DNA from 2 places in the Alteromonas sp. ABV2_168 genome. Region 1 is predicted to be linked to the other one. Evidence: predicted binding sites of a transcription regulator. Region 1 holds the regulator's gene; the other holds the start of a gene.
What was found. Region 1 encodes FliA, which starts transcription of late flagellar genes. Its sites were predicted from a motif close to CTAAAGNTNNNNNNNNNNNNGCCGATA; they were not measured.
Positions count from the first base shown of each region.

Region 2: a site for FliA is predicted at 1,969-1,995, ahead of ACXAH4_RS18045 (VC2046/SO_2500 family protein). Genes of this name have one in related genera too.

Region 1 covers NZ_JBSWYQ010000015.1:50,607-54,177, forward strand. Annotated here, with positions in the region: gene ACXAH4_RS19025 (chemotaxis protein CheA) at 1-498, opposite strand, end outside; gene ACXAH4_RS19030 (protein phosphatase CheZ) at 511-1,257, opposite strand; gene cheY (chemotaxis response regulator CheY) at 1,292-1,675, opposite strand; gene ACXAH4_RS19040 (RNA polymerase sigma factor FliA) at 1,723-2,451, opposite strand; gene ACXAH4_RS19045 (MinD/ParA family protein) at 2,448-3,314, opposite strand; gene flhF (flagellar biosynthesis protein FlhF) at 3,311-3,571, opposite strand, start outside.
Region 2 covers NZ_JBSWYQ010000013.1:129,789-133,359, reverse strand. Annotated here, with positions in the region: gene ACXAH4_RS18055 (EF-hand domain-containing protein) at 36-278, opposite strand; gene trhO (oxygen-dependent tRNA uridine(34) hydroxylase TrhO) at 338-1,336, opposite strand; gene ACXAH4_RS18045 (VC2046/SO_2500 family protein) at 1,454-1,960, opposite strand; gene ACXAH4_RS18040 (response regulator) at 2,082-3,571, shown strand, end outside.

The sequences.
Region 1 (3,571 bases):
TTCCGGTGCAACCGGTACCTCTTCAACTATCAGCTCAGGTTCTTCTGCTACCGGCACTTCTTCTGCCGGTGCTGCCGTTTCCCCGCCAAAAATATTTTCGCCGGGGGCTTCTGGCTTGCTCAACTTATGCAGAACATCAACAAGATTTGAATCAGCGGCTTCGAGTGGTTCACGGGCTTTTACCCGCTCAAACATTTCCACTACGACGTCTGTCGCTTGCAGAATGACATCCATTAATTCCGGCGTCAGTGTACGCTGGCCATTACGCATTACGTCAAAGACGTTTTCTGCGCCGTGACAAATCTCAACCAGTTCAGTCAGAGATAAGAAACCTGCGCCACCTTTTACCGTGTGATATCCACGGAAAATCGCGTTGAGGAGGTCAGCGTCTTCCGGATTATTCTCCAGGTCAACTAACTGTTCCTGTAATTGTTCCAGGATTTCTCCGGCTTCGACCAGAAAGTCCTGTAATATATCCTCATCAACATCAAACGACATTCATTCGCTCCCCTAAAAACCAAGGCTCGACAGGAGATCATCCACGTCATCCTGGCCTTGTACTACGTCATCCCGCTTCTCAGCGTTCATGATTGGCCCTTCCGCTTCAACAGCGTCCGGCTTGTTCGTGGTGCTCTGTGCTTTAACAGGTGCATCCCGTTCACCGAACACGGTCAGCATGTTCACAAGGCTGTCTTCGACTTCTTTCACCAGGTCAATCACTCTGCGAATAACCTGGCCTGTCAAATCCTGATAACCCTGTGCCATTAATACTTCGGTCAAAAGGCTGTTAAGTTTAGAAGAATCTTTCGACATGTCCTTAAACAGGGCGTCGATATCCATACATAAACTCTTGAATTCACCGAGCTCAATCTGACGGGTCATAAGCTTTTGCCATTCAGGCTCAAGCGTTGTGATCCGGTCTGATAAAGATTCAGCAATGGGCATACAGGACTCTACAGCGTCCATTGTAGTATTAGCCGCTTTTTCAGTTTCTTCAATAACGTAGGTGAGACGCGTTTGCGCATCAGGAATATCATCATTAGCCAGACCAGCAATTCGCTCGTCTAACTGGAAGGTGTTGAGGGCGTCATGAAGTTGACGGGTTAGTTTGCCAACTTCAGCAAAAAGTTCGACAGACTCTTTGGCAGATACAGCTTCAAGCAGGGCGTTGGCGGAATCGTCATCGCCCTGCTCAAGATATGCTACCAGCTGTTTTGCTTCTTCGAGCGAAATAGGGACTTTTTTAGTAGGAGACATCCAGTAATCCTCTTCTCTGGCGGGAGCGGCTGGATCAACCTAAACGCTCAAAAATCTTGTCGAGTTTTTCCTTAAGTGTAGCGGCTGTGAAAGGCTTCACAACATATCCGTTTACACCTGCCTGTGCTGCAGCAACGATTTGCTCTTTTTTCGCTTCAGCTGTCACCATCAATACTGGCAAGTGCTTGAGTTTGTCGTCTGCACGAATAGCGCGTAACAGGTCGATACCCTGCATACCTGGCATGTTCCAGTCGGTCACGACAAATTCAAAGTCGCCTTGCTGGAGCATGGGGAGGGCCGTACTTCCATCGTCAGCTTCCTGAATATTGGAAAATCCAAGATCTTTAAGCAGGTTCTTTATGATTCGTCTCATAGTAGAGAAGTCGTCTACTACAAGAATTTTCATACTCTTGTCCAAAATAGCCTCCGGTGAGGATTATCAATCGTTATTAATATTAGTATGTTTTATTCTTCTGCCTGCCATGATTGCATTCGGGCTTTTAGTTTTAACATGGCCTGGCTATGAATCTGGCTGACCCTTGACTCACTGACTTCAAGAACTTCACCGATTTCACGTAAATTCAGTTCTTCATCATAGTACAGGGACAGTACAATTGCTTCCCGTTCAGGTAATGTTGTGATGGCATGCGCCAACGCCTTTTGAAACGCCCCCTGCATTAAATCTTCGAGGGGTGAATCATTACCTTTATTCTGTTCTGTGCTGATTACATCTTCTGACACACCCAGGTCTTCAATACCGACAAGTTTACCGGCATTCACCTCGTTAAGCATTTGATGATAATCATTAATACTGACATTTAGCTTAGCAGCAATTTCTGTATCACGCGCGTCTCTGCCAGTTTCTCTTTCAACTTGTGTTATGGCTTCCGTAATAGCACGGCTATTTTTATGCACTGAACGGGGTGTCCAGTCGCCCTTACGGATTTCATCCAGCATAGCACCACGAATACGGATGCCTGCGAAGGTTTCGAAACTGGCCCCTTTCGAGCCGTCGAAATTTCTGGCTGCTTCAAGCAATCCGATCATCCCTGCCTGAATCAGGTCATCCACCAGCACACTGGCAGGCAAACGCGCCATCAGGTGATGGGCAATACGTTTTACAAGGGATGCATGGCGCTCGACCAGCTGCGACTTGTCGGTCTGCTGCTGGTAAGCTGCCGCTTTACTATTCAACGTTGGCTTCCTACTGCTTGCTTCGTCACCAGTTGTTCAATGAAAAATTCCAGGTGACCACCCGGCTGAGCCGGTACCGGCCAGTTAAGCGCTTTGGTGGCTAACTGACTAATCGCGACGGCCGCAGGAGAACCGGGAAATGCATCCACAATAGCGGTTTGCTTTCTGACTGCCCGACGAATATTTTCGTCGAAAGGTACAGTTGCCACCAATTCTAGTGCCACGTCCAGGAATCTGCCTGTCACTTTTGATAACTTGCTGAATAATTCCTGCCCTTCACGGATGTCCCTAACCATGTTTGCCACAATTTTAAAACGGAACACGCCGTGCTCACGGTTTAAAATTTTAATCAATGCGTAGGCATCGGTCAGAGAAGTCGGTTCGTCACAAACCACGACCATGATGTCCTGCGAGGCACGGGAGAAACTCAATACCATATCGGAAATACCGGCAGCGGTATCTACAATCAGCACGTCAATCTGCGACCGCAACTCACTGAAAGCACGGATTAATCCGGCATGTTCTGTGGGCGATAACTCAGTCATTGCCTGAGTACCTGAAGTCGCCGGAGCGATTTTAATACCGTGAGGTCCGGTTACCAGAACATCATCAAGTGTGCATTCACCGGATAATACGTGAGAAAGGTTCTTCTCAACACGCAGACCCAGCATGACGTCAACGTTCGCTAATCCTAAATCGGCATCGAGTACCATGACCCGCTTACCTTGCTTAGCCATAGCAATCGCCGTGTTTAATGTAATGTTGGTTTTACCAACACCACCTTTGCCGCCGGTAACGGCAATAACCTTTATGAGGCGTGATTGATTCATCTTTCGTAAGCTACTCGCTTGATCTTCGATCATACTGCCTGAACTGAATTAACTTCATGATTACGCTTAGTATGATTCAAACCGTACTTTTTATAAAGCTTTGCAGCGGCAGATACGAGAGATTTTGCATCAGCAACTTTAATATCTTCAGGTACCTGCTGCCCGTCGGTCACATAACTAACTGGCAATTGCTGTTCAACAGCAACACTTAAAACCTCACCCAAACTGTAGCATTCATCAACTTTCGTGAAGATACATCCGTCAAGCTTAACGGAATTATACGCTTCAAT
Region 2 (3,571 bases), on a different contig from region 1:
CTGAATAAGCCCGTTTTTTTTAAAACAATGCAGGATTAATATTCCCACCAGCCTTCCTGCCACCAGGCAAGAAATTCTTCAAAATCGATATAGCCGTCATCATTGTCGTCAATAATTTTGAACCCTTCTTCCACATGGCTCATTTTCGTTTTCGGCGACAATACGGTCAGCAGTTCAATAAATTCAGGCAGATCGATTTGACCGTTACCGTCTTTATCAAAGAAGCTGAAATCACTTTTGATTTCGGCGATTTTTTCTTCTGTAAGTTGGGTGCTCACTTAATGTCCTGATTAATTACGACTTATGAACAAAGTGTACAACCCAACTTCCCGGCTGTCTACTTAACCTGTGCCTGTTTTGCTGCCAGCGCACGTTGACGCTGCTCTTCTGCTTTTTCCTGACGACGTTTTTCCATTGCCAGTCTGGCATCAGAACCCACGTGCTCTTCGCTGCGTGCTTTCGCCAGCTGAACCTGTTTTTCACGCTCGCGGAAGCGGGCAATCTGGTCGTCACTGTGTGTACCGTGACAATGGGGGCAACTCACACCCGGCTCGTACTTATCAGACTGTTTGTCTTCTTCAGTAATCGGCAAACGACAGGCATAACAGGCATCGTACTGACTTTTCTGTAAATCATGATTTACCGCAACACGGTTATCAAATACAAAGCAGTCACCTTCCCATAAAGACTCTTCTGCCGGCACATCTTCCAGATATTGCAGAATACCGCCTTCCAGGTGATAAACCTCATCAAATCCCTGCTCTTTCAGGTAAGCCGTGGACTTTTCACAGCGGATACCGCCAGTACAGAACATGGCCACCTTCTTATGCTTTTCCGGGTCCATGTTATCTTTCACATAGTCAGGAAATTCACGGAAGGTCTTTGTTTTTGGATCGACGGCATGTTTGAAAGTACCGATTTCAATCTCGTAATCGTTGCGGGTATCAATGACCAGCACGTCAGGATCACTGATAAGGTCGTTCCAGTCTTTGGGTTTAACGTATGTACCCACCGTATGGCGGGGATCAATACCTTCCACACCCATTGTCACAATCTCTTTTTTCAGTTTTACCTTGGTGCGGTAGAACGGCTGCTCTTCATGCAGGGATTCTTTGTAAGAGATAGGGTTGATTCGCGGGTCGCTGTTCAGATAAGCGAGTAAGTTATCAATCCCTTCCCGGGGACCGGAAACTGTGCCATTGATGCCTTCGCTGGCAAGCAATAATGTGCCTTTGATACCCTGCTCTTCCATCTTTTCGAGGAGCGGCTGGCGCATGGCTTCATAGTTTTCAAGCGCAACGAATTTGTACATCGCGCAAACGATATATTGAGTCATTTTATATTTACCTTTGCTGATTGGAGCGTAAGACCAGTGCAAATTGCGGCGCGAAATATACCAGAACGTGTGCGATTTTCCAAATCAGCTCTGGATGTAACGAAAATAAGCGCTTCTTCAGGCAATAAGCAATGAGGAAGAACCGCTTATCACCTCATCCAGCATAGTTTCGTCTACAGGTTCCGGCGCGCGGGAAATATGCTGCAACCGCATACGGGTTGCCAGACTGCAATTTTCCTTAACTTCGGGAGGAATGAGCGTGGCATTGTCATGGGCACTTAACGGATCAGGATGCATAGACTGCCATAATGAAAAGGCCGCCGCTGAGCCGGAATTCGCCATCTTTGCCGTGGTATTGAGCGCCAGATAGTCTGCATCAGAGGGTTTAAGCGGTGGCCGTTTGTAGTGATTCAGACGGTCGGGAAAATAAGGATCGCCGGTAACCTCGTCTGCCTCTGCAGGTAACAGTGAAAAGTGCTCAGCACCGGGCTGACAATGCATGGCAAGGAACAGGGAGAACTGCGCGCCTTTACCTGCCGCGCGGGCAAGCTCCCCGTTCCATTCACGATCAGGGATCAGTGCCGGTAGCCGGCCAGAGTCAAAGGGTAAATCAGGGGTACTCATACTGTGCTTATCGGCATTGACCGGGATAACTAAAGACAGATCCGTACAAATTTACATACTTGAACTTTAGGCGTAATGGTCCGATCATTATACTAAAGTCTGATTTCAGGGTAACAGGTAGATGAATTACGCAGATAAACGTGTACTGATTATAGAAGATCAGCGCCCTTTTCTGCTGGTTTTGCGGGGTCTGCTGCATTCTATGGGTGCAACCGAAGTTGTCACGAAATCCTCCGCAGAGCAGGCGTTATCCCTGTGCCGGAAACGCAAGTTTGATATCATCATCAGCGACCTTCATCTGGGCTCTGACAAAAAGAACGGTTTTGAATTTATCGAAGAGCTGCGTAGTCAGAAACTGGCAAAACCCTCAGCCATTGTGATGTTGATCAGTGCTGACAGCACCCGTCCCTTCGTACTGGGCTCTATTGATCGCGGACCTGACGACTACCTGATAAAACCCTTTTCCCAAAACCAGCTGAAAACCCGTCTTGAACGGGCCTGGAAAAAACGCCAGGCCCTGCTGCCCGTTTATCATGCGCTTCATGAAGGCGATACTGCCCTTGCCCGAAAGCAGGCGGAAAAATTACTTGCTACTAACCGGCCTTACCGTGGTTCGGTTGCACAACTGCTCACCGGCATTTGCTGGCAACAGAAAGATTTCGCCGGTGCTCTGAACGTACTGAGCGATTTTGATACAGACAGACCTGTGCCCTGGTTGCAACTGGCACTGGCTAAAAACTGGTTGAAAATGAATGAGCGGGACAAGGCCCTTTCTATGGCACAAAGCGTTCTGCAACGTAACCGTTTCAGTGCCGAAGCTTATGACGTGGTGGCAGAATGCCAGTTACTCAATAACGACACTGAGCGGGCTGCAGAAACCATACGTCATGCCATCAAAATTTCCCCTTACTGCACAGAGCGTCATCACATTGCCTGTCATATCGCCCGTCAACACAAAGATTTTGTGCTGGCCAGTGAAAGTGCGCAGGCAATCTGGTTGTTGTCCCGTAAAACGGTGAAAGAGCATGCGGATATCTGGTGCAGCTACATTCGCAGCATTCTGGAAGTAGCGGAAAACGCTGAAGATAAGAAAACCCGTAACCGCTATCAGCAAGAAGCCCATCTTGCCGTGCAGCGGGGTAAATTTGACGATTACCTCAGCCGTCATAACGACGAATTCGATTTCGTGATCTATGAACAAATATTCACAGCCCGGCTTCACAGTATTGAAGGAAAGCTCATTGAAGCTAAGCGGGCGTTGAACAGTGGCCAGGAAGCGATACAGCACAAATACGAGTCTTATCCGCAAACCTATGCGCCGGACAGTTTGAAAGTGATGTATGCCATCGGCGAATATGATGAAGCAGACGCTCTGGTGAATGTAATTCGCTCAGGTAACCTGCACGATTCTGTAAAACAGATGCTGGATACCGACAAGCAAAAGGCTGCTGAAAAACAACAGCTTTACTCTATGCATAACAAAGAAGGCATTGAACATTATCAGCAGGGCGATTTTAAAGCGGCACGCACGTCTTTCACCAAAGCCCTGCAGTTTGCACCGGTGAATACCGGGGTTGCCCTCAACCTGCTGCAATGCGTGATTAAACTGCT